Regions from separate parts of the Novosphingobium sp. BL-A-41-Hi4B-X5A genome, predicted to be linked through region 2. Evidence: predicted binding sites of a transcription regulator. Region 2 holds the regulator's gene; the other holds the start of a gene.
The links. The regulator LexA, encoded in region 2, represses DNA repair genes until DNA is damaged. The targets are predictions, from matches to a motif close to GTTCCNCNCTTGTTCT.
Positions count from the first base shown of each region.

Region 1 (14,637 bases), 1.3 Mb from region 2:
GCAGCCCGCCGCAAAGCCTACTCAAGCGGTAGACTTCGCGACCCAATTAATCGGCAATTCATCGCGTTGCAAGCACAAGACGTATGCATTGTGTCACAGTTTAGCCCGGGTTTGGGCCGAACCGCCTTTTTTTTGCCCGATTTCCGTGCGTTGAGCCGAGGCCTGCTTGCGCTGGATTGAGTGTCGCCAACCCTGTCGCAAGGCGATGACGCAGGCATCGCGCCCTGCTAACACTCCCCGATGAACGAAAAGCAGCATCTCTATCTGGTCGACGGTTCGGCCTATATCTTTCGCGCCTATCACCGCCTGCCGCCGCTGACGAATCCGCAAGGGACGCCGGTCGGCGCGGTCTATGGTTACACCACGATGCTGTGGAAACTGGCCGAGGACCTGCACAAGGCCGATGGACCGACGCACCTGGCCGTCATTCTCGACAAGGCCGGCACCTCGTTCCGCAACGACCTTTATGACCAGTACAAGGCCAATCGCCCGCCGCCGCCGGAAGACCTCGTCCCGCAGTTCCCCCTGATCCGCGACGCCACCCGCGCGTTCAGCTTGGCATGCATAGAGGAAGACGCGCTCGAGGCGGACGACCTGATCGCTTCCTATGCCCGTGCGGCGACATTGCGCGGTTGGGACGTGACGATCGTTTCATCCGACAAGGATCTGATGCAGCTGGTGGGCAAGTGCGCCACGGGTGGGGGCTGCATCGACATGCTGGACACGATGAAGAACCAGCGCATCGACATTCCCGAGGTGGTCGAGAAGTTCGGCGTGCCGCCCGAGAAAGTCGGCGATGTGCTGGCGCTGATGGGCGATTCGGTCGACAACGTGCCGGGCATTCGCGGCATCGGTCCGAAGACTGCCACCAAGCTGATCCAGGAGTACGGCGATCTCGAATCGGCGCTGGCCGCCGCGCCTGCAATGAAGGCCAGCAAGCTGCGCGAGAGCCTGATCGAGCAGGCTGAGATGGCCCGCCTTTCACGCGTGCTGGTGCAACTCAAGGAAGATTGCCCGCTGCCGATCCCGATCGAGGACTTTGCCCTGGGCCAGATCCCGCGCGATCCGCTGGCGGCGTTTCTGGAGGAACACGGCTTCACCAGCCTGCTGCGCCGTCTCGACGATGGCAAGGGCAGCCCCGGTCCGAAGACGCAGCTCAACCCTGCCAAGCCCGAGAACAAGGCCGCCCCGGCGGCACCTGCGGGCAACCGGCAGTCGCTCCCGTCATGGCCTGCGGTTGATCTTGGCGCCTATGCCTGCATCCAGTCGATGGGCGAGCTGCAGCAGTGGATCGCGCGGGCGTTCGAAGCGCGCGTGGTGGCGATCGATACCGAAACCAGCGCGCTCGATGCGATGCGTGCCAGCCTGGTCGGTGTAAGCCTTGCGCTGGGGCCGAACGACGCTTGCTACATCCCGCTCGGCCATGGCGGGGCGGACATGTTCGCCGAAAAACCGGTGCAGATTGATCGTGCCGAGGCGATCGCAGCCTTGAAGCCGCTGCTGGAAAGCGATGCGGTGCTGAAGATCGGCCAGAACATCAAGTATGACCTCAACATCCTGGCGCGCCACGGCGTCCACGTTGCGCCGATCGACGATACCATGGTGATGAGCTTCTGCCTCGATGCCGGGCGCAGCGAAACAGGCCTTGCCGGTCACGGCATGGACGAACTGGCCGAGCGGCACCTGCTGCACACGACGATGAAGTTCAAGGACCTGTGCGGCACCGGCAAGAAGGCCATCTCCTTCGCCGAAGTGCCGCTGGCCGACGCCACCCGCTACGCCGCAGAGGACGCCGACGTCACCTGGCGTCTGCATCGCCTGTTCCAGCCACGGCTGGTCGATGAGGCGGGGATGCGCATCTACCAGAAGGTCGATCGCCCGCTGGTGCCGGTCGTCGCGATGATGGAGCGCAATGGCATCAAGGTGGATCGTGAGCGGTTGTCCGGCCTCTCCACCGAGTTTGCCGCGCAGATCGCCCGCCTCGAAGGCGTGATCTTCGAGAAGTGCGGGCAGAACTTCACCATCGGCAGCCCCAAGCAGCTGGGTGAGATCCTGTTCGACAAGCTCGGCTACAAAGGCGGCAAGAAGGGCAAGACCGGGCAGTACTCCACCGACCAGTCGGTGCTTGAAGGGCTTGCCGCACAAGGCGCGGAAGTGGCGACGCTGGTGCTGGAATGGCGCCAGCTGTCAAAACTGAAGTCGACCTATACCGATGCTTTGCAAGCCGCGATCAATCCCGAGACCGGGCGCGTGCACACCAGCTACAGTCTCGTCGGTGCGCAGACCGGACGCCTCTCGTCGAACGAGCCCAACCTGCAGAACATCCCGATTCGCACCGAGATCGGCCGCCAGATCCGCGATGCCTTCGTGGCAGAGCCCGGCAATGTGCTGCTGGCCGCGGACTACAGCCAGATCGAACTGCGCCTCGCCGCGCACATGGCCGACGTGCCCGCGCTGAAGGAAGCCTTCGCCGCCGGAGAGGACATCCACGCGCGCACCGCGATGGAGATGTTCGGCACGGTCGACCGCGATACGCGCGGGCGCGCCAAGACCATCAACTTCGCGATCCTCTACGGCATCAGCCGCTGGGGCCTTGGCGGACGTCTGGGCGTGAGCGCGGACGAAGCGCAGGCGATGATCGACCGCTACTTCGAACGCTTCCCCGGCATTCAGCGCTACATCCACGAAACGCTCGAAAGCGTGCGCGAGTGCGGTTATTCGCAGACGCTGTTCGGCCGCAAGACATGGTTCCCGCGCATCGGCTCGAAGAATCAGGCCGAACGCCAGGGCAGCGAACGCGCAGCGATCAACGCGCCGATCCAGGGCACCAGCGCCGACATCATCAAGCGGGCGATGGCCCGGATGATGCCTGCGCTGGCCGAAGCAGGCTTGCCCAACGTGAAGATGCTCCTGCAGGTCCACGACGAACTCGTGTTCGAACTGCCGGAAGGCGATGTGGAGAAGGCCAAGCCGGTGATCGAGCGGGTCATGGCGACGGCGGCCGAGCCTGCGGTGAAGCTCAGCGTTCCGCTTGGCGTGGAGATCGGCACTGGCTTGTCATGGGGCGCAGCGCACTGACGGTCAGTTCAGCGCCGCGTATTGCGCCAGATCGGCGGTGCCGAGCGTCAGGACCTGATCGTTCGGCACCGAGTTGGTCAGCGCGTAGAACGCCGAGGCCTTGTCGGGCCCGAGGCCCATCTCGCGGTAGTAGTCGAGATAGGCGCGGTTGACCGGGTCGGATGCGGCGAAATCGTCGGGCTCGTGGCCGTCGTCGTCGATCCACGAATGGACGACGAATTCGGCATCAGGAGCGGCGCTGCGGCTTGCGCCGGCAAGGAACAGCTCGACCGCGCCGGAGCGGACCGAGCCATGTTCGGGCACCAGCGTGGTGATGCCTGCCGCGCGGATCATCCGGCCAAGGCGAAGGTTGGCGTGATCGTCGACCGTGCCGGGGCAGTCAGGCATTTCCAGCATGCGAATGCCGGGGAAGACGCGGAGCATCTTCTGGAAGTCCGCAGGCGAATAGCTGTCGGTTTCGGCTACCAGCGCCGCCCGGCTGCCGTCCAGCACTTCGAACGGTCCGAAACTGGCCACGCCTTTCACGTCGGCGCGGGGCAGTCCGGCAATGCGTTCGGAGCCCGGCTCCTCGACCTCGACGACCGTCGTTTCGGTCCAGGTGACGCCGTTTTCCACCCATGTCCGCGTCGTCACCTCGCGCGCCAGCACCGGCTGGCATGCAAGCATGGCGAATATCGCGGAGAGAAGGGCGCGGCGGAACATGATCAGCCTTTTCCGCGCGCGCGGATTGCCGAATTGCCAAGGGACGCGGTTAAGATCGCTTCACCATGTCCCGCGACCGGCTGCGGATACCTCGAAAATGGCCGCATCCCGCCGCCGCTAAGCCGACGGCCCTGCTAGGCTACGTAGCATTGCGGATGGAGTGGAGGACCGATGGTCGCGCTGGTGTCGACGGTGGCCTATCTCGGGCTCGAGGCGCGCGCGGTGGAAGTGCAGTGCCAGGTGGCGCCCGGTTTGCCTGCGTTCCGGCTGGTCGGCCTGCCTGACAAGGCCGTTGGCGAAAGCCGGGAGCGGGTTTCCTCGGCGCTTTCCGCACTCGGTCTCGCCCTGCCGCCCAAGCGGATCACGGTGAACCTGTCACCAGCCGATCTGCCCAAGGAGGGCTCGCACTACGATCTGCCGATCGCGCTCGCCTTGCTCGCCGCGATGGGCGTGGTCGATCTCGAACAGATCGCTGACTATGTGGCAGTGGGAGAGCTGGCGCTCGATGGCCGCGTACTGCCGTCACCGGGCGTCCTGCTCGCCGCGCTTCACGCCAGCGGCGAGGACAAGGGCCTGATTTGCCCCGCCGCACAAGGGCCTGAGGCGCGCTGGGCCAGCGGGATTGACGTGATTGCCGCGCCGGACCTGATCGGCCTGCTCAATCACCTGAAAGGGCAGCACCGCCTGCCGCAGCCTTCGCAAGGGCTGGCAGAGCCTCCGCGCCGCATGGCTGACTTGAAGCAGGTGAAGGGGCAAGAAACCGCCAAGCGCGCGCTGGAGATCGCCGCTGCCGGTGGGCACAATCTCCTGATGATCGGGCCGCCGGGCGCGGGCAAGTCGCTGATGGCGTCCTGCCTGCCCGGCATCCTGCCGGAGTTGACCCCGTCCGAGGCGCTGGAGGTGTCGATGGTGGCCTCGGTCGCAGGGACGCTGGAGGATGGCCGCATCAGCCGCGCACGGCCATTCCGCAGCCCGCACCACTCGGCATCGATGGCAGCGCTCACGGGCGGTGGGCTCAAGGTGCGGCCGGGAGAGGTCAGCCTCGCACACCTTGGCGTACTGTTCCTTGACGAACTGCCCGAATTTCAGCGCGCCGTGCTCGATTCGCTGCGCCAGCCGCTGGAAACGGGCGAGGTCACCGTTGCCCGCGCCAACGCGCACGTGACCTTCCCGGCGCGCGTGCAACTGATCGCGGCGATGAACCCGTGCCGCTGCGGACATCTGGGCGATCCGGCGCTGGGGTGCAGCCGCGCGCCGCGCTGTGCCGGAGACTACCAGTCCAAGGTGTCAGGCCCGCTGCTCGATCGCATAGACCTGCATGTCGAAGTCGATCCCGTCTCCGCTGCCGATCTGGCGCTCCCGCCTCCGGCGGAAGGTTCCGATCAGGTGGCGGCGCGGGTGGCTCGGGCCAGGGCCGTGCAGGTCGCCCGGCTTGAAGGGACCAGCGCCCGCAGCAACGCCGAGCTGAACGGCGATCTGCTGGACACCCACGCCACACCGGACGAACCCGGGCGCAAGTTGCTCGCACAGGCCGCCGAAGCCATGCGCCTCTCCGCGCGGGGCTATACCCGCATGTTGCGCGTGGCGCGCACGATCGCCGATCTGGCAGGCGCCGACACCGTGGGCCGCATCCATGTTGCCGAGGCGCTCAGCTATCGGCGAATTGCGCCAAGGGCCTGACGCCGCCGCGGCAGGGGCAAGTGATGTTTGGAGTTCCGAAACCAATCCAGCGCTAAAGCTCGAACCAATGGAATCGCGGCTTACGGGACTGGATGGACTGCGCGGCGTTGCTGCGCTGGTGGTGCTGGTCATGCACACGCGCTTTGGACTGCAGGGCGGTCACCTGGCAGTAGACTTCTTTTTCATGCTCTCTGGCTATGTCATGGCCCGGACGTACGAAGTTCGTCTACAGAAGGGTGAGATTGCACCCGGTCGATTTATATTGGGCCGTTTCAAAAGATTCTGGCCTGTCATGGCACTTGGAGCGACGCTAGGTGTGATCGCTATGCTTGCGCACAGCGGTCCTTCGTTGTCCCTCGCAGCTGTCTATCTCGCTGCACTGCTCCTTATACCTTCGGGGCCGGAAACTCCTTACCTGCTCAATCTGCCGGCATGGTCAATTTTCTACGAGCTCGTGGCAAATGCCGTGCACGCGCTGTTTCTGTTCAGAACGCGGATATCCGGACTGTTGATTATCCTTGCAGTTTCAGGCGTCGGGTTGGTGGTGGCAACGCTCTTTACAGGCTTCCCGCGCATACTTGCCGAAACTTCGTCGCAGCAGCAGTTTCTGGTCGTCTTCCGGCTGGGGTTCTCTTACGTGGCCGGTATCCTGATCTTCCGGCAGCTGAGGGATCGACAACCGGTCAAGTTGAGCTTCGTCAAGGGAGCGTGCTTGCTGCCCATGTATGTGATGCTTGTGGCGGTGTACCCATTTCCAGGATGGCAGTTTCCATTTATCTTCCTGATTGGGCCGTTGATGATGATCAGCGGTTTGGACAGGAATGCTCCGGACCGCATTGCAACAGCTTTGGGCAAGATGTCGTTTCCGCTCTATGCCTTGCATTTTCCGATCATGCAGTGGTGTCGGGTTGCCGGTGTCCGCAGTCCGTTTGTCGTAGAACTCGTGGCTATTGCGATTGCAGCACTGTGGCTGGTGCCTTGGCGAGGGTTTGTCCCGACGGTCATCCGCCGCGGCACCGCCAGCAACAGCTAGAGATTCCGCCCGAGGAAGATCAGCAGCATCGCCCCGATCACCGAGGCCAGGCAGCCGGCACGGTTCACGCCTTCGCCGAATGGCCCGCCGCTGCGCCAGCTGGCGAACAGGCCTGCCACAAGCGCGCCGCCTATGCCCAGCAGCACGGTCTTGAGAAACCCTATGTCGACATCGCCGGGATAGAAGAACCGCGCCAGCACGCCGACCACCAGACCGGTGAAGACAATCGAGATCAGATTCAGCACACCTGCACTCCGTTCCTGTGGACACCACATATGGTGCCGGTTGACGGGTTCTTGTCCACAAGTTGGTGACGGGCGGCAAAAATATTTCGACCGGCGTCGTTTCGCCCTTGAAGTGCAGGAAAGTCCACGCGTCGCTGCACTGCACAATGAAGCGCCCGGCGACGAAGCGAATCGCACGTGCGACGAATCGAGTCTGCCTGCGGATGTTTACCCTCTTGTGTCTGAATCCCGTTGAGGCACTATGGGTTGTGGTCGGGCTTAAGGGGGACCTCTAAACCTAGTTTAGAGCGCTTGGGCGTGTTTTGCGCGCAATGGCAACGCTTTGCCTGCGCGCGCGGCATCGGGGCCGTGACCAGGGTATTTCGGAGCCGAGCGCCTGCGGAACAACTCGTTCCACTTTCGTTCCGTCTCCTGTAGGATTGGGCCACTCGCCCGATTCGAGTGTCGATTGATCGCCCGGGCCTTGGCCGTGGGGTGCGAACGGGGGTTGAACGTGGATTTCAGAACTGGAGACGGCTCCGTGGTTGCGCAGGACGAACTGGCGCTGGCAAGCGCTCCGGCTGCGGCCGGTGAAGCAAAGGCGATGGATATGGACGCCAAGGACGCAGGCAGTGAAGCACTTGTCGCAGGCATGGCGGCAACGGTTGCGGCCGCTGCCGTGGCCGCCGCGCCGGTCAGCGATTCCAAGAAGGTCAATCCGCGTCGCTTCACCATCGTGACGGACGACAGCCGCGATGCGCGCCTGACCGATTTCGGCAAGGACACCCTGGACGACCGCTATCTGCTTCCCGGCGAGAAGTATCAGGACCTGTTCGCGCGCGTGGCCGATGCCTATGCCGACGATCAGGAGCACGCCCAGCGCCTCTACGACTACATCTCCAAGCTGTGGTTCATGCCGGCAACGCCGGTTCTCTCGAACGGCGGCACCGGGCGCGGCTTGCCGATCTCGTGCTACCTGAACTCTGTGGATGACAGCCTCGAAGGCATCGTCGCCACCTGGAACGAGAACGTCTGGCTCGCCTCGCGCGGCGGCGGCATCGGCACTTATTGGGGCAAGGTGCGCGGCATCGGCGAGAGCGTCGGCCTCAACGGCAAGACCAGCGGCATCATCCCGTTCGTGCGCGTGATGGATTCGCTGACGCTGGCGATTTCCCAGGGTTCCTTGCGTCGCGGTTCGGCCGCCTGCTATCTCGACGTCTCGCACCCCGAGATCGAGGAGTTCCTCGAGATCCGCAAGCCAAGCGGTGACTTCAACCGCAAGGCGCTCAACCTGCACCACGGCGTGCTGCTGACTGACGAGTTCATGGAAGCCGTGCGCGATGGCGCCGAATTCCACCTGCGCAGCCCGAAGGACGGCTCGGTCCGCAGCACGGTCGATGCGCGTTCGCTGTTCCAGAAGCTGGTCGAAACCCGCCTTGCCACCGGTGAGCCCTACATCGTGTTCAACGATACGGTGAACCGCATGATGCCCAAGCATCACCGGGAACTGGGGCTGAAGGTCTCGACCTCGAACCTCTGCTCGGAAATCACCCTGCCGACCGGTCGCGATCACCTCGGCAACGATCGCACGGCGGTGTGCTGCCTGTCCTCCTTGAACCTTGAGACCTGGGACGAGTGGAACGGCGACAAGCGCTTCATCGAGGACGTGCTGCGCTTCCTCGACAACGTGCTGCAGGACTACATCGACCGCGCCCCGAACGAGATGGCCCGCGCCAAGTACTCGGCCGCGCGCGAACGCTCGGTCGGCATGGGCGTGATGGGCTTCCACTCCTTCCTCCAGCTCAAGGGCATCGCCTTTGAAAGCGCGATGGCCAAGGCGTGGAACCTCAAGATGTTCAAGCACATCGCCGCCAAGGCGGACGAGGCTTCGATCCTGCTCGCGCAGGAACGCGGGGCATGCCCGGATGCCGCCGAAATGGGCGTGATGCAGCGCTTTTCCTGCAAGATGGCAATTGCCCCCACCGCATCGATCTCGATCATCTGCGGCGGTACGTCTGCCTGCATCGAGCCGATCCCGGCCAACATCTACACGCACAAGACCCTGTCCGGCTCGTTCGTGGTCGAGAATCCGTACCTCAAGAAGCTGCTCCAGACGAAGAGCAAGGACTCCACCAACGTCTGGAATTCGATCCTCGAGCAGGGCGGCTCGGTCCAGCACCTCGATTTCCTTTCCCCGGAAGAAAAGGCCGTGTTCAAGACCAGCTTCGAGATCGACCAGCGCTGGCTGCTCGAATTCGCGGCGGACCGCACGCCCTACATCGACCAGGCCCAGTCGCTGAACCTCTACATCCCGGCCGACGTCGACAAGTGGGACCTCATGATGCTCCACTTCCAGGCATGGGAGAAGGGCATCAAGAGCCTCTACTACCTCCGCTCCAAGTCGGTCCAGCGCGCGGGCTTCGCCGGCGGCGTCGAGGCGGACAACACCGCTGAGGCCCCGAAGATCGAACTCTCGGCCGGCCCGACCGACTACGAGGAATGCCTGGCCTGCCAGTGATGGCCGCGCCGGCAATTCCCTTGGCCTGAGCCAACTCGTGCTTTCTCCGGCAGCTCTTGCACGTCATCGGACGTCAGCCTGGCTGCCGGGGAGCGCATCCCCGTTACACCCCGCGACACTTTGCGGCTGGCGCACCTGTGCGACAATCCGCGACAAGACTTGTGCTTGCACGATCCCAGTCAGGCCCGCTAAGGCGGTCATGTCTAATGTTGCGATCAATTCGCATTATCAAAGGGGTTCGTTTCATGCGCAAGTGGCACCGCTGGATCACGGTGTTCTTCGGGGTCTTCATGATCTGGATGGCCTTCACCGGCGTCGCCAGCCACGTGACCGCGCTCTGGCCAGCGGGCGAGCAGGCCGGGCCTCCACCCGTTCCGCAGGGCTTCGTCTGCCCCGAAACCATGATGTGCCGGCCCAAGGCACCTCCGGGCGGCATGAAGTCGCTGGTCGGGTTCTTCCACCATCTCCACTCGGGCGAGGAATTCGGACCTGTAGGCACGGCGATCTCGCTGATGACGGGCTTTGCGCTGCTGTTCTTCAGCATCTCGGGCCTGTGGATGTATTTCTCGATGTGGAAGAATCGCAAGGATCGCATCCTCAAGCCCGGCTGGTTCTGGAAGTAAAGTGCAAGAGGCTTGCCCACCCCGCTGCGACTAGGCTCGCCTGCGGCTCGCCAAGTCTCGCGGCCCTCCCGCTTGCGGGAGGGCTTGGCACGGCGCTCTCATCTCCCCTCCCGCAGGCGGGAGGGGCCGGGGGTGGGCATGCGCGCAAGCGCAACCCACAGAGAAAGAAAAACGCCCCGCCTTTCGGCGGAGCGCTCTCCGGTCGCGTGGCACGACCTGGTCCCGAAGGGGGCGGGACGTTCTTGCGGTCCGGCACCGGGCGATCCGCCGGGACAGGACAGCGGGAAGGCCTCGCTGCCTTTCCGGACTTATTCTTCCTCGAGCATGCCCCAGGCCACGTCGCCGTTGGCCGAGAGGCGCACCTTGTCGCCCTCGATTTCGGCAACGAGCCCGGTGGAAAGGTAATGATGGTGGCCCGAATGGGTTCCACCTTCGAAGCCCGCGCCCGAATCCTTCTTGGTCAACTTGATCCGGTCACCCTCGACGCCATCGACCGTGCCGATGTGCACGCCATCGGCGCCGATCACTTCCATGTGTTCACGGATGCCGGACGAGCCTTCAGAGCTGTTGCCGTAGCCCATCTGCTCGCCGCTGCGCTCTCCGCCGCCCATCTGGCCCTGCTGCTGGCCGAATTGCGACTGCTGGCCGCTCGATCCTTCGTTCCAGCGCTGGCCACCGTCCTGCTGCTCGGCGCCGCCGGGGCTGCGCATGCCGCTGTCGGACGACTGGTTCATCTGCTGCTGCTGCCGTTCGCCAGTGTTGGCACCGGTGACGTTGCGCGAGTCGTTGGGTTCATATTCGCCCATGGCAATTCTCCTGCGAATCCAGAGGTTTTGAAAGGACACCGCGATCCGCGCGTCCATGCCCCATCAACCAAGCCTCGCGCTCGCCGTTCCGCCCTGAAACCGGGCGCCGCGCCAGTCCGATGGCCCCTGTCGCCGGGCCGAGGGTTCCTGCCCCAAAGGGCACGATACTATCGCGTGGAAAACCCCGCCACTATCCCCCGCAAAGGCTCGCTGCGCGCTTTTGCCTGACCGCATCAGACCTTACATTCAAAGAATCAGCACAGGACACCGCCATGCCCCTTCTTGAAGCCCGCCCGACCTACAAGCCCTTCGAATATCCCTGGGCTTACGAATTCTGGAAGCGCCAGCAGCAGATCCACTGGATGCCCGAAGAAGTGCCGCTGGGCGAGGATTGCCGCGATTGGGCGCAGAAGATTTCCGAGCATGAGCGCAACCTGCTGACGCAGATCTTCCGCTTCTTCACCCAGGCCGACGTGGAAGTGCAGAACTGCTACCACGAACAGTACGGCCGCGTGTTCAAGCCGACCGAGATCAAGATGATGCTCGCCGCCTTCTCCAACATGGAGACGGTGCACATCGCCGCCTATTCTCATCTGCTTGACACCATCGGCATGCCCGAAAGCGAATACGGCATGTTCCTCGAGTACGAGGAGCTGAAGGCCAAGCACGATTACCTGCAGACCTTCGGCGTCGACAACGACGAGGACATCGCTCGCACGCTCGCCATGTTCGGCGGCTTCACCGAAGGGCTGCAGCTCTTCGCCTCGTTCGCGATGCTGATGAACTTCCCGCGCTTCAACAAGATGAAGGGCATGGGCCAGATCGTCTCGTGGTCGGTCCGTGATGAATCGCTCCACTGCGAAGGCATCACCCGCCTGTTCCACGCCTTTGTGAAAGAGCGCGGCTGCCTGACCAAGGCGGTGAAGGAAGACATCATCGACTGCTGCCAGAAGACGGTGCGCCTCGAAGACGCCTTCATCGATCTCGCCTTCGAACAAGGCCCGGTCCCGGGCATGAGCGCCAAGGAAATCAAGCGCTACATCCGCTACATCGCCGACTGGCGCCTCGGCCAGCTCGGCCTGCCCGCGATCTACATGATCGAAGACCACCCCCTCCCCTGGCTCGCCCCGCTGCTCAACGGCGTAGAACACGCCAACTTCTTCGAAACCCGCGCCACGGAATACTCGAAGGCGGCAACCCGTGGCGACTGGAACACGGTATGGTCCAGCTTCGACAAGCGCCGCAGCGCCAAGTCGGCGGCGAATGTCGAGCTGCCGGTCGAGGTGGATGTCGATATGTTCGGCGCTGCGGGGATTGCGGCGGAGTGAATTTGGGAGGTTGAAGAAGTAAGACGGGATTGATGCGAGGGGCTAGGCCCCTCGCGCTCCCAAGATGAGGAAAGCAATTGCTGACTGCATTTCTCAATTCGAATGAAGGAATTTCGGCGCTACTTTCAGCGTTAAGCACAATTCTTGCAGTTTGGATCACGAAGGTTTTGCAAAGCCGAGTGAGGCTAGTATTTTTCAGTCCTTCATCCACATTTTTCACCCTAAAGAACGAAAATGGTCAGGCTCCGCTCCAGGTGCAGTCTGGTCAAGTAATGATTCAAAATTCTGGCCGATTGGCTGCCACAAATGTCGAAATTATCGCATCTGGCGGACCTCCTGCGGGATATACTTTAGTTCCCCCAGTCTCACACTCCGCAGAAGTGAATACTCACGGAAACTGGGTTTTAAAGATTGATTTTATCGCTCCAAGGGAAATCGTAACAGTTCAGATTTTAAATGGACCGAAGATAGATTCCGTCAGAAGTGCAGACTGCGTGGCTCAATTTGTTCCTGTTGTGCATCAGAGACAGCTTCCGGCGTGGTTTAATTATTTTGCCACATTCCTAATGGTCGTTGGAGTTATATCGTTATTTTATGCGTTCTGGCGGCTTGTCATCCGACTGGATTAATTCGGACCACTCCCGCCCCCCCCGCTTGCGGGAGGGGTGGAGAAGGAAGGGCTTATCTGTGGCGCGGCGGTGTTCTTGTCCCCCTCCCGCAGGCGGGAGGGGTTAGGGGCGGGCATCCGGCGTCAGCCGGACTGATCCTGAGCGCCGGGCCTCGACGGCCAGGCGAATGGCAGTCACCACGCCCTCGGCGTTCCCATGCACATCGGCGTTGGTGAAGCGCAGCACCTGATAGCCTGCCTTGGCCATCCAGCGATCGCGCGCGGCGTCGTGTTCGGGGCGCAGGTCGTGGCTGTAGCCGTCGAGTTCCACCACGATCATGAGGTCCCGGCAGAGGAAGTCAGCGAACCATGGCCCCACCGGCATCTGGCGGCTGAACTTTGCGCCCAGCGCGCGGCCTGCAAGATGGCGCCACAGTTTACGTTCGGCGGGTGTCGCCTCGCGGCGCAGGGTGCGGGCGCGTTCGGTGTTGCGGGGTTTGAATTCTCGCATCGGCGGCAGGGTGGCGCGGTCGGACTTGCGCGCAATTAGAGATGGCGCGGGAATGGCGGCATTGTTCGCCTGATCGGCGAATGCCCACCCCCGGCCCCTCCCGCTTGCGGGAGGGGGGAAGGAAGGGGTTGTGCGGCGCTCTTGTCCCCCTCCCGCAGGCGGGAGGGGGTGTGGGGGCATCCGGCGTCAGCCGGACCAGAGCCTCACGCTTGCACCGTCCCAGTCACTCAACTACCGCACCCACATGCAACTCGATGACCAGCTTCGCCGTTATTTCGGCACCGATGATCTGACCGCCGTCACCCCCGATGCCTTTGCGGCGGGCATTGAGAAGATGCTGGTGGATTTCGGCCTGGAGAAGGACCGCGCCCGCCGGTTCGGGCTGTGGTCGCTGCTGCACATGCTTGGGTCTGCGCCCGATCTCGACGTGGCGTTCAAGGACGCTGACGACCGCGAGGCGGCGCGCAATTTCATGGACATGGTCGCCAGGGCCTCGGATGGAAGCGGTGCCGGAAACGCTGGCTGAACTGCCGCTGCTGAAGATGGCGCTGGCGTGGCTGGCGCTGGCCAACCTTCACACCTTCACCGCCTTCTGGTTTGACAAGCGTGCCGCGATGCGCGGGCACTGGCGCACGTCTGAAGCAACCTTGCTGATGGGGGCGCTGCTTGGTGGCACGCCCGGCGCGTTCCTGGCGCGGCGGGTCTTCCGGCACAAGACGCGCAAGCAGCCTTTCGTCGGCCGGCTCCGGACCATTGCATTCCTGCAGATCGTGGCCCTTGGCGGCGCGGCGGGATGGTATGCGGGCGGCATGGTTCAGGTTTGAGGCAATCGCCGTTTGACGGCGCTGCGCGAAGCGCGCACTCTCTGCCCGGACGGAGGGTTGAGCCATGCCGGCATTGTTCTGGGGATTTGTCGCAATCGTGATCCTTGTGCTGGGGCTGGCGCTCGTTGCTCTCAAGCCGCAGGCCGATGCGTCCGAGCGGCGCCGGGAATCGGGCGACAGGTCGGGCGGCATGTGGTGGGCAACCGACGCAGGCAGCGGCGATTGCGGCGATGGTGGCTGCGATTAGTCCACGCGAATAGCGCATAGGAAAAGGGGCGGCTTCCCCCCGGACGCCGCCCTTCCCGTAACCCGCAAGGCGGGCTGGATCGTTCGCCGGTTCGCTCAGGCCTTCTTCGGCTTGCCGTAGCGACGGCGGGCAACCAGGCCGGCGGCTGCTGCGCCGAACAGGATCACCATCGAAGGTTCGGGCACTTCCGTGCCGCTGCTGGTCGACGAGGTGGTCGTGGTGCCGCCGTTCGAACTGGAAGAAGACGTCGAGGACGAAGTCGACGACGATGTCGAGGACGACGTCGACGAAGACGTGGAGCTTGAGGTCGAACTCGATGTGGACGACGAGGTCGACGAGCTTGAGGTGACGTTGCCCGAGGAGGTCGAGGTCGACGAACTGGTGCTCACGTTGCCGGACGAGGTGCTGACATTCCCGCTCGAGGTCGAGACGTTGCCGCTGCTGGTGCTGACGTTG
Region 1 covers NZ_CM145500.1:1,926,931-1,941,567, reverse strand. Annotated here, with positions in the region: gene ACZ1JY_RS09380 (hypothetical protein) at 1-180, shown strand, start outside; gene polA (DNA polymerase I) at 241-3,078, shown strand; gene ACZ1JY_RS09370 (hypothetical protein) at 3,082-3,780, opposite strand; gene ACZ1JY_RS09365 (YifB family Mg chelatase-like AAA ATPase) at 3,952-5,460, shown strand; gene ACZ1JY_RS09360 (acyltransferase family protein) at 5,528-6,493, shown strand; gene ACZ1JY_RS09355 (GlsB/YeaQ/YmgE family stress response membrane protein) at 6,490-6,738, opposite strand; gene ACZ1JY_RS09350 (ribonucleoside-diphosphate reductase subunit alpha) at 7,232-9,235, shown strand; gene ACZ1JY_RS09345 (PepSY domain-containing protein) at 9,442-9,858, shown strand; gene ACZ1JY_RS09340 (DUF2171 domain-containing protein) at 10,167-10,439, opposite strand; gene ACZ1JY_RS09335 (ribonucleotide-diphosphate reductase subunit beta) at 10,937-11,992, shown strand; gene ACZ1JY_RS09330 (hypothetical protein) at 12,070-12,621, shown strand; gene ACZ1JY_RS09325 (endonuclease domain-containing protein) at 12,724-13,110, opposite strand; gene ACZ1JY_RS09320 (hypothetical protein) at 13,355-13,636, shown strand; gene ACZ1JY_RS09315 (DUF1294 domain-containing protein) at 13,608-13,934, shown strand; gene ACZ1JY_RS09310 (hypothetical protein) at 13,999-14,181, shown strand; gene ACZ1JY_RS09305 (PEP-CTERM sorting domain-containing protein) at 14,277-14,366, opposite strand; gene ACZ1JY_RS09300 (hypothetical protein) at 14,371-14,637, shown strand, end outside.
Region 1: ACZ1JY_RS09350 (ribonucleoside-diphosphate reductase subunit alpha) is a predicted target of LexA. The motif match lies at 7,129-7,144, and genes of this name have one in related genera.

Region 2 (14,637 bases):
TGGCACTGACCGTACCTTTCCCCCCCGATCCCGGCGCGATCGAGGCGCTTCTGCGCGATGACCTGGTTCATGCCGATCAGGTCATGGTCCACATGGGGCCAATTCTCCGGCATCTTCTCCAGAACGACGATAACTCGATCTTCAGCGACGAGATCATCGCCCGCGTCCGAGGCATGCTGTCAGATATTGCCAGACAGCTTGTGCAGGCGGTTGGTGAAGCTGCCGGTCACGACAATTCTGCCGCCTGGGCGCGAGAGGCAGGCGATGGCCTGGCGGATTTGCTCGCCGGCAATCAGGCCCTGCTGAATCATCTGCACATGCTTGCGGTCGAGTGGCAACTTACCGAGAAGATGCAGGGCAGGCTGGGACTCGATCCCGTGCTCACCCCGCTTCTTCAAGACATCATTGCGTCGCGCGATCCCGATCTGGCCGCGCGTGGGATGAATTTGCTCGCCGCGCAGGCGCGATTCGGACAGTTGATGCGGCGCATGCAGATTCCACTTTCGGAACTGCCCGGCGATCTTCACCATATCGCTCTGATGACCATGCAGGCCTACGTTGCAGATGATCCGTCCGGACTGGCTGCTGCCGGCGCGGCGGAAAGTGCATTGCGCCAGCAACGCGTAGCCGCAGCATCGCGTCTGGAGCTACTCGACCACGTCATTCGGCAATTGGCAGGTGATTCGGCCCGGGGGCTGCAAATCGACTCCGCCGGGATTGCGCTTTTCCTGTCGAGCCTCGCCTCGGGGGCCGGAATGTCGCGCGAAATGGCGATCATGTGCACGACCGAGAGCCAGATGGCGCGATTGGCGCTTGCACTGTCGGCCGCAGGTGCTGACCGCACGAATCTGGTCACCACTTTCTCAGCCCTGCATCCGCAAACCAGCCTGCCAGAGGGCATTGATCAGCTCGTGCCCGATGCCGCAGCAGCGATGCTGGCCTCTTCCTTGATGCGCCGTGAGGCGTTCGGATAATGATCGGCCGATGAGGGCGCACCAGTGACCACCGCAGGCGTGATCCGCGCCCGCTGCGACAGCGCAGACCGGTTGGTCGAGTCCGATGAGACCCTGGCGGCGCTGCAGATACGGCTCGGCGGCGCATACCCCGGTGTGATCGCGCTGCCGGGTCTGTTGGCGCTGGTGCGCCGTGCGCGATTGGCGGGGGCTCCGCTATCCGCAGCCATGACCGTGACCGACGAAGGGCAACCGCTCTCGTTTTCGGCGCGCGCCATTCCCGATGGGTCCGGCACAAGGATCGAGATCAGCGACTGGAAAGTCGCCGCGGATGCCTGGCAGGGCGATGAAGCGGCAGCGACCGACGAAGCACTTATCCGACAGTTGGCCGAAGCACACATTGTTCTGGACGCCGAGCAGCGCATCGTCTCGGGTTCCGCCACGGCACGCGATCTTGTCGACCTGGCATCGAGCCTGCAGCAAGGCTTTGGCAGATACTGGACCGATCTCGTAACGCTTGAGGGCAGCGCGCACCGCCAACCTCTGCACTGGCGATTGCTCGACGAAGCCCAGGTGGCCGTGCCCGGCTCGTCCCGTGTGTGGAAAACGCGTATTCTGCCGTTGCGAGCAGGCGGGTTCGAACTGCTTCTGGTGGCGGAGTCCGTGCTAGCGGAAGCCCCGAGCATGACGGTTTCGGCTGTGCCGGAACCCCTTGCACATCCAGACTGGAAGGGCCTGCTGGGGCGCAAGCTGGCGCCGGCACTGCGTTTGCCGATCAACCGGATTGTCGCCAACGCCGAAACCATCCGGACACGCCTCGCCGGTCCCTTGGCTGAACAGTACGTAGGGTATGCCGGGGATATTGCGGAAGCCGGACGGCACCTGCTGTCGTTGGTCGAAGACCTGGCCGATCTTGAGACGGTGGAAGACGAAGGGTTTTCGCCTGCTTCCGATCACATCGATCTTGTCGATTGTGCCCGGCGTGCAGCAGGCATCCTGGGCGTCCGGGCGCAGGAACGACGCATTGCCTTCTTGCTCCCCGCGCTCGATGTGGCAGCGCCGGCCATCGCGGAATTCCGCCGCGTGCTGCAGATCCTCCTCAACCTCATCGGCAACGCCGTGAGATATTCGCCGGAAGATACCCGGATCGAGGTCGAATGCGGTATCGATGGCGAGTTCGCCTGGATCACCGTGCAGGATCAGGGGCAGGGCATTGCCCGGGATCAGGCCGAGAAGGTTTTCGAGAAGTTCGAGCGGCTCGGTCGCAGTGGCGATGGAGGAAGCGGACTGGGCCTCTATATCTCGCGCAGACTGGCGCGAGCGATGGGCGGGGATCTCACTGTCCAGCAGGCGCCAAAGGGCGGCGCGAAATTCGTGCTGTTGCTGCCGGCTGACAGAGCCGCGCAGGCGAGCGCAGCGGGCTGACGCTCAGCGACGTCGCGATGCGCGCCAGATCGCGATGGCGCCGATCAACATCAACCCCGCGCCGATATAGGCCCATTGCGTCTGGGCAAGCATGAAGCTCGATGAAGGCCACATGATCAGGCCCAACCCTTGGCCGACCCACAGGCCGCCCATCAAAAGGGCGACGATGCCGAAAATCCTGAGAACCATCGTCATCGTCGCCCTCCTCTGTCGTTCAATCGATCAGCGGTCGCTCAGCGGAATGTAATCGCGCTCGTTAGGACCAGTGTAGAGCTGGCGAGGACGCCCGATCTTCTGGCCAGGATCGCTGATCATTTCGTTCCACTGCGCCACCCAGCCGACGGTGCGAGCGAGGGCGAAGAGCACGGTGAACATCGTGGTCGGGAAGCCGATCGCCGAGAGGATGATACCCGAATAGAAGTCGACGTTCGGGAACAGCTTCTTCTCTGCGAAGTACGGATCGCTGAGCGCGATTTCCTCGAGGCGAAGGGCGGTCTCGAACAGCGGATCGTTGACCTTCAGCGCGTCGAACACTTCGCGCACGGTCTGCTGCATCACCGTCGCACGCGGATCGTAGTTCTTGTAGACGCGGTGACCGAAGCCCATCAGGCGGAACGGATCGTTCTTGTCCTTGGCGCGATCAATGTAGTGCTGGATGCGATCGGGGGTGCCGATCTCCTTGAGCATGTTGAGCGCTGCTTCGTTTGCGCCGCCATGCGCCGGGCCCCACAGGCAGGCGATGCCCGCTGCGATGCACGCGAACGGATTTGCGCCCGAGGAACCGGCCAGACGCACGGTCGAGGTCGAGGCGTTCTGCTCGTGATCGGCATGGAGGATGAAGATGCGGTCCATCGCCTTTTCGACGGCGGGGATAACTTCGTACTCTTCAGCCGGGACGCCGAAGGTCATCTTCAGGAAGTTGCCGGTGTAGGACAGCTTGTTGTCCGGATAGACGAAGGGCTGGCCGACGGAATACTTGTAGGCCATCGCCGCGATCGTCGGCATCTTGGCGATCAGGCGGTGCGAACTGATCTTGCGATGCGTCGGGTCAGCAATGTCGGTGCTGTCGTGATAGAATGCCGAAAGCGCGCCGACGACGCCGCACATGATCGCCATCGGGTGCGCATCGCGACGGAAGCCGCGATAGAACGTGGCGAGCTGCTCGTGCAACATGGTGTGGCGGGTGATCGTGCGGCTGAAGTCCGCAAGTTCCTGCTGGCTCGGCAGTTCGCCGTTGAGCAGCAGGTAGCTCACTTCCATGAACGACGAGTGCTCGGCCAGTTGGCCGATCGGGTAACCGCGGTGCAGCAGCACGCCTTCATCACCGTCGATGTAGGTGATCGCGCTGTCGCAGCTCGCAGTCGAAGTGAAGCCCGGGTCATAGGTGAACATGCCCGTCTGGCCATAGAGCTTGCGGATGTCGATGACGTCCGGCCCGATGGTGCCGCTCTTGATCGGCATGTCCACGCTGTTGCCGCCTGCGGTCAAAGAAGCCTGGTTTTCGCTCACGCCTAAGCCCTCCTGTTTCTTCTGTCTTTACGTTCTATGCCCGGGTTCAAGCCAACTGATCGCGGATACGCGCCAGCGACTCGTCCTTGCCGAGCAGTGCCAATACGTCGAATATTCCCGGCGAGGTAGTCTGTCCCGTCAGGCTCGCGCGCAACGGTTGGGCAATTTTGCCCAAGCCTATCCCAAGCTCCTCGGCCATTTGTTTCAAAGTGGCCTCCAGTCCCTCGATTGTCCAGCCGTTTTCAGCGTCGAGCGCAGCCACCACTTTGGCCAGTATCGCGCGCGAATCGTCGGTCAGCAGTGCCGCAGCCTTTTCCGCCATGGGCAGGGGACGCTGTGCAAACAGGAACACCGACGAAGCTGCCAGCTCATTGAGGTCGGCAGCGCGCACCTTGAGCACCGGCATCGCGCGGGTCAGCAGGTCCATGCCCGCTGCGCCATCGAAGCCCGGCTCCAGCACAGCCAGACGCGGTGCGACCAGCCCGGCGAGCCGTGCGTCGTCAGCCTCACGGATGTAGTGGCCGTTGAGGTTCAGCAGCTTCTTGAGATCAAAGCGCGATGCGCCCTTGTTGACGTTGCCGATGTCGAACCATTCCACCGCCTGGTCGCGGCTGATGATCTCCTCATCGCCATGACCCCAGCCGAGACGCAGCAGGTAATTGAACACCGCTTCAGGCAGCAGGCCCATCTCGTCGCGATAGGCATCGATGCCCAGCGCGCCATGACGCTTCGACAGCTTCGCGCCATCGGCCCCGTGAATCAGGGGGATATGTGCGTAGATCGGATCGGGCCAACCGCTCTCGATCTCGTTCATCGCACGGACAATCACGAGCTGGCGGAAGGCGTTGTTGATGTGATCGTCGCCGCGGATCACGTGCGTGACGCCCATGTCATGATCGTCGACCACGACCGCGAGCATGTAAGTCGGCGTGCCGTCCGAGCGCAGCACGATGAAGTCGTCGAGCTCGCTGTTCTGGACGGTGATCGAGCCCTGCACGCGGTCAGGAATCGTCGTCTCGCCCTCACGCGGGGCCTTCATGCGCACCACGTACGACTGGTCTACCGGCCACTGATCCGGCGTCGCATCGCGCCATTCGCTGTCAATGCGGAAGGGGCGGCGCTCGGCCTGTGCCTTCTCGCGACGTGTCGCAAGTTCTTCCTGCGTCAGATAGCAGCGGTAGGCGTGTCCGGCCTCCAGCATTTGGTGCGCCACCTGCGCGTGCCGTTCCGAGCGTGCAAACTGGAACACCGGCTCCTCGTCTCCGCCCAGACCCAGCCAGTTCAGCCCGTCGAAAATGGCTTCGATCGCCGCATCGGTCGACCGCGCACGGTCGGTGTCCTCGATCCGCAGCAGATACTTGCCGCCGTTGTGGCGAGCATAAAGCCAGTTGAACAGCGCCGTACGCGCGCCGCCAATGTGCAGGAACCCGGTGGGCGAAGGGGCGAAACGGGTGACGACCGGGGCGTCGCCGGGCGATCCTGCAGAAACGGTGTCAGTGGCGCTTGCCATCGGCCGCGCTTTCCTTTGCTTTGAATGTCATGGCGTCTCCGGCTGCAGATCGGCCAGCGGCAGACTATCCCGCCGCCGAACCGGTCCCTGAACCGGGTGAACGCGCGCGGCATTGGGACATCCGCGCGCGATTGTCCAGCATGCTTGATGGTCGGATCGACGCGGCAGAGCGCTTCCTCGATGCACACCCGTTCGAACGCGGGCTCTGGCTGGTGGTCGCCTTTGCCGCGGGCATTGTCCTGTGGGTGGCACTCCCCTCCCGCCCTGACTGGATCGCCGCACTGCTGGCACTCGGGGCAATCGCCATCCTCGGCTTGCTGACGGTCAATGCCGAGACGCGGCCCCACCTGCGCCTTGCTGTGGCAGGCGTGGCGATCATGGTGGCTGCGGGCGAGGTCACGATATGGACTCGCTCCACGCTTGTCGGCCAGCCAGGCATAGCAAGGCCGCAGGTTTCCGCTCTTTCAGGAGTAGTTCTGGAGCGAAGGGAAGAGCCGGCCAAAGCGCGCGCCCGCCTTGTCCTGCGCGTGGCGCTGGAGGCTTTGCCCGATCCTGTCCGCGTGCGGGTCAACCTGCCGTATGACAAGGATCCGGGCGAAGTGACGGAAGGCGCCCGGATCGCCCTGCGCGCCCGGCTCATGCCACCGGCGGCTCCCATGCTTCCGGGGGCGTACGATTTTGCTCGCAGGGCATGGTTTGATGGCCTTGCCGCGACGGGAACGGTGCTTGGCGATGTGCGGGTAATCGCAAGGTCGGATCGTGATACGACACTGCGCAGCCTGCAGAGGTCGCTGGCCGAGCACGTCCGCGCCCGGTTGGGCGGATCTTCAGGGACAATCGCCGCCGCATTTGCCAGCGGAGACCGCGGGGCGATCGCGACTGCTGATGAAGACGCCATGCGCGATGCGGGCCTGACGCACCTCCTGTCGATCAGCGGCCTGCATGTCAGCGCCCTGGTCGGGGCCGTTTACTGGCTGGTCGCGCGCCTGCTCGCGCTTGTTCCCTGGGTCGCACTCAGGATTCGGGTGCCTCTCGCGGCCGCCTTTGCAGGCGCCCTCGCAGGACTTGGCTATACCTTGCTGACCGGGGCGGAAGTGCCCACCATCCGGTCGTGCATCGGGGCATTGCTTGTTCTTGGCGCGCTGGCCTTGGGACGCGATCCCCTGTCGATGCGCATGGTGGCCGTGGGCGGCTTTATTGTCATGCTGTTCTGGCCCGATGCGGTCCTCGGCCCCAGCTTCCAGATGAGCTTTGCCGCCGTGATCGCGATCATCGCCTTTCATTCGGCAGGCCCCGTTCGCTCGTTCCTTGCCGGTGAACACCACGGGCCGGTCGTCCGCGCCGCTCGTAGCCTGATGATGTTGCTGGCCACCGGTGTGGTCATCGAACTCGCGCTCATGCCGATAGGCCTGTTCCATTTCCATCGCGCTGGCGTCTATGGCTCGCTCGCCAATGTCATCGCCATTCCGCTGACCACTTTCGTGACCATGCCACTGATAGGCATGGCCCTGCTGCTTGATCTGACGGGGCTTGGCGGACCGGTGTGGTGGCTTGTCGGCAAGTCGCTCGATCTGCTCCTGGCGCTGGCACACTTCGTGGCGTCGCAACCCGGAGCCGTCACGGCAATGCCTCCGTTCGAAGCGTGGAGCTACGTTCTGTTTGTCGGCGGCATGCTGTGGCTTGCGCTCTGGGCGGGCAAGGTGCGCCTTCTTGGCGTCCTGCCGGCCGGACTCGCGGTGACGGCCATGGTGCTGACCCCCACGCCCGATCTGCTGATCACGGGCGATGGACACCATGTCGGGATCGCAAACGAAGGTCCGGACCTGATTGTCCTGCGCATTGGCCGGGGCGATTACATGCGGGACAACCTGCTCGAACTGGCCGGTATGGAGGGCAACCTCCGCCGCCTTGATGAATGGCCAGGCGCCCGCTGCAATGACGATTTCTGCGCGGCCGTCGTGCAACGGGGCGATCGGCGCTTCACGCTCCTGATGGCCCGCAGCCGCAATTACATTGACGACATGGCACTTGCCGCAGCCTGCGAGCGGGCCGACATCGTCATCGCCGATCGACGCCTTCCTGCATCGTGCCGCCCCCGCATGCTCAAGGCAGATCGGTCCTACCTTGCCCAAACGGGCGGCATATCCGTTGATCTTGCCTCAGGCCGAACTCGCACCGTTGCGGAAACGCAAGGCCAGCATGGATGGTATCGCTGGCCGGAGCCCCATTTACGATCCCATGACATGCAACGCCGCGATGCCATTCGCACAGCGCCGGGATGGCAGAACTTAGTTGGAGAGGCACCGGCGCCGTCGGCTCAAGAGCGATAGGCATGGTCAATGCCGACCCGGGATTCATCGCGCACCGAGGCGTCTGATTTCCGCCGATCCTGAGAGTGGAGGATAGGGAGTTCGTCGTTCCGTCCGCAAGCGCCGGAAGCAGAACTGACGCTGCCGCGGAGGCTGCCTCAATCACACTGGGAGAGGCTGGCCGGGCGAGCCTGAGCGTCGACCGGCCAAATTCATCAGGGCAGGTCCCAGCGTACCGAACCTGAATAGCTTCCCACCGTCGGCATGCCGTCGCTGCCAAGCGCCGGGACGAACCGTGCTCGCGCGCTGACCTTCATGCATGTGGCGGCATCAAGGTCTGGCGATCCGCTCGAACTGGTTATCTCGCACCCCGTCACGCGCCCATCCACACCGATCGAAAGACGAAAACGGGTCAATCCTTCCCGTTCTTCCCTGATCGCGGCGGAGGGATAGTCGCGGTCCGAGACCCAGGAACCTGGCGATACCTTTGGCGATGCCGTGCGCACGGCGAAGCTGGGCGAGGGAGAAGGGCGAGGTTCGGGCAGGATGCCGGGAGCAGGTTCGACCGGCGTGATCGGCGTGATCTCGATATCGCGGACCGTGCTTGAAGGATCGGCGGGCGTGATGGCAATATCGGGACGTGGGGCAACCAGCGAACGGTTGTCCGGCTTGGGCGAGGGCTTCACGTCAGGGGGCGGAACAACCGGGGTTACCTTGACCTCTTCGTCTTCCCATTGCTTGGCGGGAAGACGGTCGGTCAGGATTGTGACCATGCTGTTGGCGAAACCTGAAGCGATCGCCCAGATCGCCACGCCATGAAGCAGTCCGACCGCGATGAAGGTCTGTGTCTGCCTGCGTCTCGTATTTTCGATTGCATAAGCCATTGGCAACACCTCTTCCGTTGCCGACGCCCCATGTTCTGGCGGGCCGTCCCGGAAAGGGGCGCCCCGTAGCGGGGCATTCGGTAACGGTGGATACTATACCTCTGCGGGGAGTAGCTCCAGAGAAATCTCAACCAAATCGATTGATATTTGCCATAACACGCTCTGACGGAAAAGGCCGCCGCGCAATTTCTGCGCGGCGGCCTTGCAATTCCAACGCAGGTCTGCCGAACAGGCAGAGCGCTGCTTGAACCGTCGTCAGTGATAGCGCCGCAGCAAACCCGCCAGCTTGCCCTGTACCGCAACCTCTTCGGGGCGATAGAACTGAGGATCGTACGCCGCGTTGGCGGGATCAAGGCGGATCATGCCCTTTTCACGATGCAGGTACTTGAGAGTCGCCTCTTCACCCCGCACCAGCGCAACGACGATCTCGCCATCACGGGCCACATCGGTCTTGCGGACCAGCGCGTAGTCTCCATCGAAGATGCCAGCTTCAACCATCGAGTCGCCAGAGACTTCAAGCGCATAGTGCTCACCAGCGCCGAGCAGGGCGGCAGGGACAGGCAACGTCGCTGCTGTTTCCATTGCCTCGATCGGCACACCTGCCGCGATCTTGCCGTGCAGTGGCAGTTCGATGACGTCGTTGGCAGGCGCCGGCGACGCCGCCTTGGCTGCAGTGCGGAGCGGTGTAATCACGGAATTGGTGTTTGCCGCTTCGCGCGCCGCCGCCGGCTTGCTTGCTGCACTGTCAGGCTGCTTCAGAACTTCGAGAGCGCGGGCGCGATTGGGCAGGCGGCGGATGAAGCCACGCTCTTCCAAGGCAGAGATCAGGCGGTGAACGCCAGACTTCGACTTGAGATCGAGCGCTTCCTTCATTTCCTCGAACGAGGGGGAGATCCCCGAACCCTCCAGGCGAGTCTGGATGAAGGTGAGCAGTTCGTGCTGCTTGCGCGTCAACATCGGCGGCCACTCCGCATTGCGCAGCTTCAAAGCAAAGCCGCTGATCTTTCATGGACCGGGGCGGGATGTTCCACACCGGCGAACGAATGCGGAACGGATAAGCAACCTTCAACGACTCGTCAAGCAATTCCGCCATTTTCGAGCAGGTAGACCGGAACATCCATTCCAGCTTGTCTGGCCTCCGCGCCTGCTTCCCGCACAACCAGCGCGTTTGCCCGCGAAAGCGGCGAGAGTGCTCCGGAATCCTGGAGCGGGTCGAGCCTGACCGACGCACCGTCCCAGACCGCGCGCAGGAACTCCATCCTGCTTCCGCCCCGTGCCAGCGGCTGCGCAAGCCTGGCTGGAATGGCTTTCGGCAAAGGCGCGCTGGCCCCGAGCATCGCCCGCAGCAGGGGGAGCATGAACAGGTAGGCCGTGACGAAGGCGGAGGCAGGATTGCCGGGCAGGCCGAGAATGATCTGTTCCCCGCGCGTGGCTACCAGCAGCGGCTTGCCCGGCTTGATGCCGACCCGCCAGAAGTCGATCGATGCGCCAACCGCTTCGAGCGCAGGGCGAACGAGGTCATGATCCCCCACCGACGCCCCGCCGCTGGTGACGATGATGTCGGAAGTGTCGGCTGCATCCAGCGCGCGAACCAGTTCATCGAGTTCATCCGCCACCGGACCGGCATGGCGAATCTGGACCGGCAGGGAAGCGGCCATCGCGCAAAGCATCGGGCCATTGCTGGCGGGAAGCTGGTGCAGGTCAGGCAGGTGGCCCGGAGGCACCAGCTCGTCGCCACTGTCGATGACGGTCAGGCTGACGCGGCGGCGCACGGGGAGATGGCTGTGGCCGCCGGCAATGGTGAGCGCGATCTGTGCAGGGCCGATGCGAGTGCCGGCAGCGATCAGGGTCTCTTGCGAACTGAAGTCCATGCCGGCGGGGCGCACATGGCGCGAAGGTGGCTGCGGTGGCTCGCCGGTCAGGCGCAGCTCGGCGCCCTCGCGGGCGCTGTCTTCCTGAAGCAGCACCATGTCCGCGCCTGAGGGCAGCATTGCCCCGGTGCTGATGCGGGTGGCTTCACCGGGGCCGACCTGCCCGGAGAAGGGGTGTCCGGCCGCGCTCTCGCCGATCACGCGCCATGGCCCCGGAAGATCGGCGCTGCGCAGGGCATAGCCGTCCATCGCCGACAGGGCTGCTGCTGGCTGCGTGCGCCGGGCGTGGAGGTCCTCGGCGAGGTAGTGGCCGAGGCATTCGGTGACCGAGCGATGCTCGACGGGCAGCGAAGGGGCCAGCGCGAGCAACCGGCTCTGCGCTTCGGCGAGCGGAAGGGGCGGCGCTTTCATTCCGGAGCGCGCCAGGTTCCGGACTTGCCGCCGCGCTTCTCGATCAGGCGGACGCTTTCGATCACCATGCCTTTGTCGAGGGCCTTTGCCATGTCGTAGATCGTCAGCAGCGCAAGGCTCACGGCGGTCAGCGCTTCCATCTCGACGCCGGTGCGGCCGCTGAGCGAGGCGGTTGCGGTGCATTCAATGCCGTCGGCTGCGAAAGCGAAGTCGACGTTGACGGCATCGAGCGCAAGCGGGTGGCACAGCGGGATCAAGTCGCCGGTCTTCTTCGCCGCCATGATCCCGGCAATGCGGGCGGGGCCGAGTACGTCGCCCTTTGGTGCATTGCCGCTGCGGATCGCTTCGAGCGTGGCGGCCGACATGCGGATCAAGCCCCGCGCAATCGCCACGCGATGCGTCTCGGTCTTGCCGCCGACGTCGACCATGCGGGCGGTGCCGGACGAATCGAGATGGGAAAGATCGTTCATCGTTCTCCCTGGAATCCTGAATGGGGGTTTACGGGGTTTACACTGTCCAGAGAGAACTGCGGAAAGGGGTTTCGGGCGTAGCTGTGGCGCGGTTTTGCGGGGCGTTCAAGGTGCTTTGCGGGCGAGTGCAACCATGGCGAAATCACGCAGTGTAGGAAAGCATTTCGATCCGATGTGGTGGCTTGTTGGGAAATCATTAGGCTTCATCCGCAATAGTCATTGGATGATTACTGAAGTGACCAAGAAGCGCGTGGCCATCATGATTGATGGAGAAAATTTGCCAGCGAGCGTTTTGCCGAAGATCGAGAGAGTTGCAATGGCGCTCGGCGATATTCAGGTGCGCCGGGTCTACGGAAACTTTGCTTCTGGCGCGCATTCTGAATGGATAGTCCACGCTCAAAACCATCCACTAGACGTGAGGCAGGTGACGCCCTCGAAGCATGGCAAAAATGCAACGGACATAACCTTGGCCGTAGAGGCGGTTGAAATCATGCTGCGCAAGGGGTTCGAGTGCTTGTGCATCGCGTCTGGAGACCGCGACTTCCAGCCTCTGGTCAGTTTTATCCGCTCAGAGGGCCGTGAGGTTCACGGTTTCGGCAGTGATGCTGCGGACCAGAAGCTGCGGAATAGTTGCACAAAATATCATGTTGTTCTTGCAGCAAGTAAGTCATCTGCGAATTCTTCAAAGGTTGGAACCAAGGTCAAAGCGACGCCCACCAAGCCAGAAGAAGCCCGCAATTTGCCAAGAACAGACGACGCGCACTGGTCCAAAGTCCGTGAAGCGCTGAGCGCGATCGCAAAGCAGCGGGAATGGGTCCCATTACCTGAACTCGCAACCGTTCTGGGCCAAGCGAAGCTGCAACCTGCTACATTCGGATCGAAAAGCTGGTTGCAGGTTTTCAAGAAGGACAGCCGCTTCGTCGTGGAAAAGATTGCGGGCTCAACGCAATCGCAGATTCGGATCGCGGCCTGACGTCTCTTGCCGCCCAGCCAGCGCTCGCTATTGTCCCGAGTGTCAATAACGGGAGCGATGGATGCGGAAGCGCTGGGTTTTGGTGGGGGCGGCGTTGCTGGCGGGGGGCGCCGGGTTTGCCTCGCTCGACAAGGAAACGCGCGGGATCCTGCTGGCTTTGCCGACCAATGCCGACGTGCTTTCATGGCGGGAAGGGCAGCGTGATGCGGCTTTCCGGGCGATGGACCGGCTGCCGTTTCTGGCCAAGGCCAACACGATCGCGCCTTCGGCTACGGCTTTGCCGCTCCCTGCCGGCAAGCCTCTGACAGTACCGGGGCTCGATGATTTCATGGACCACCAGCGCACGGCGGGGCTGGTCATTGTGCAGGACGGCAAGGTGCGGCTCGAACGCTACGGGCTGGACTTCGATGCGAAGGGCCGCTGGACGAGCTTTTCGGTGGCGAAATCCTTCACCTCGACGTTGGTCGGCGCGGCGTTGCAGGATGGAGCAATCAAGAGCCTCGACGACAAGGTCAGCCAGTATATCCCCGGCCTCAAGGGCAGCGCCTATGATGATGTGAGCGTGCGGCAATTGTTGACGATGTCATCTGGCGTGCGCTGGAACGAGGATTACGAAGATCCGAATTCGGACGTTGCCGAGTTCAACCGCGCCAAGCCGGAAAACGGGCTCGATGCGACCGTCAGCTATATGCGCAAGCTGCCGCGTGCCCATCCGCCCGGCGAGGTGTGGCATTACAATACCGGCGAGACCAACCTGATCGGCGTGCTGGTCAGTTCGGCCACGGGCAAATCGCTCTCAGCCTATCTGCAGGAGAAGGTGTGGCAGCCGGCGGGAATGGAGGCCGAGGCGACCTGGCTGCTGGGCAAGACGGGTCTCGAAATCGGAGGATGCTGCCTGCAGGCGGCGACGCGCGACTATGCCCGCTTCGGGATGTTCGTCATGGGCGGTGGCAAGGGGCGCGATGGCAGGCAGATCGTGCCGGCGGACTGGTTTGCGCAAGCCACGTCAAAGCAAAAGGACATTGGCCGAGCGGGAAGAGGCTATGGTTTCCAGTGGTGGACCAACGACGACGGCACTTTCGCCGCCCAAGGCATTTTCGGGCAGGGCATCTTCATCGATCCCAAGCGCAAGCTGGTGATTGCCACCAACTCCGACTGGCCGCGCGCCAGTGCCGGACCGCAGCCCGAGGAACGCGAAGCCTTCTATCGCAAGGTACAGGTGTTGATCGACGCGGGCGAGTGAGCCCGGAAGGTCAGCTTGCGATCGGCAACCTGACCGTTCCGTCCTCGTCCCGCTCCAGCGGAGAATAGGCGACGACCGCGTTCAACGGCAGATCGGCGTAGATGTGCGGGAACAACTGGCCGCCGCGTGACGGCTCCCACTTTACCGCAGCGCCAAGCGCGGCGAGATCGACGGCGGCGACGTGGAGATCGTCTTGCCCGGCGAAGTGCTTCTCGACCGTCTCGGTCAACTGCGCCTCGGTCGACAGATGGATGTAGCCATCCGCCAGATCGACCGGAGCACCCTTGAACACGCCATCCGCCTCGAGCTGCGCCATCTGCGGACCGGTCAGGACCTTGTAGGCGAGGAGGGGGAGGTCAGTCATTCGGCAGTGCCGCCTTCCCGTGCCGCGGGTGCTGCGCTTTCATTGCCGTTGCTGGCCTCGGTCGCCTCGGCATCGTCGCCTTCGCCCTCGGCAAGGCGGACAGCACTGACAACGTGCTCGTCACCCGAGACGTTGAACAGGCGCACGCCTGCCGAGCCGCGACCGATCACACGCAGGGAATCGAGCGGCAGGCGGATGAGCTTGGCCTGATCGGTGACGAGCATGAGCTGGTCGGCCTGAGTTGCCGGGAAGCTGGCGACGACCGGGCCGTTGCGGCCGATGTTGTCGATATTGGTGATGCCCTGACCGCCACGGCCGGTGCGGCGGTACTCGTAAGCCGAGGACATCTTGCCATAGCCGTTGGCACAGACGGTGAGGATGAACTGCTCGCGTGCCTGAAGTTCGGCGTAGCGCTCGGCCGACAGGGCAGGTTCGCCTTCCTTCTCGCCCTTCCACGGCGCGAAGCGGACGTAGTCCTCGCGCTCGTCAGGCGTGGTGCCAACGCGGTGCAGGATCGACAGCGAGATGACCTCGTCGTCACCCTTGAGCGTCATGCCGCGAACACCAGTCGAGGTGCGGCTGGTGAATTCGCGCACTTCGTCGCCGGCAAAGCGGATGGCCTTGCCCGAACGGGTGGCGAGCAGCACGTCGTCGCTGGCTTCGAGCAGGGCGACGCCGATCAGGCGATCCTGGCTGTCCTCTTCGAACTTCATCG
Region 2 covers NZ_CM145500.1:602,817-617,453, forward strand. Annotated here, with positions in the region: gene ACZ1JY_RS02750 (hypothetical protein) at 1-974, shown strand, start outside; gene ACZ1JY_RS02755 (sensor histidine kinase) at 999-2,378, shown strand; gene ACZ1JY_RS02760 (hypothetical protein) at 2,382-2,573, opposite strand; gene ACZ1JY_RS02765 (citrate synthase) at 2,601-3,887, opposite strand; gene gltX (glutamate--tRNA ligase) at 3,934-5,397, opposite strand; gene ACZ1JY_RS02775 (ComEC/Rec2 family competence protein) at 5,427-7,727, shown strand; gene ACZ1JY_RS02780 (energy transducer TonB) at 7,922-8,590, opposite strand; gene lexA (transcriptional repressor LexA) at 8,846-9,547, opposite strand; gene ACZ1JY_RS02790 (molybdopterin molybdotransferase MoeA) at 9,667-10,872, opposite strand; gene moaC (cyclic pyranopterin monophosphate synthase MoaC) at 10,869-11,342, opposite strand; gene ACZ1JY_RS02800 (NYN domain-containing protein) at 11,476-12,315, shown strand; gene ACZ1JY_RS02805 (serine hydrolase domain-containing protein) at 12,377-13,558, shown strand; gene ACZ1JY_RS02810 (DUF952 domain-containing protein) at 13,569-13,922, opposite strand; gene gyrA (DNA gyrase subunit A) at 13,919-14,637, opposite strand, start outside.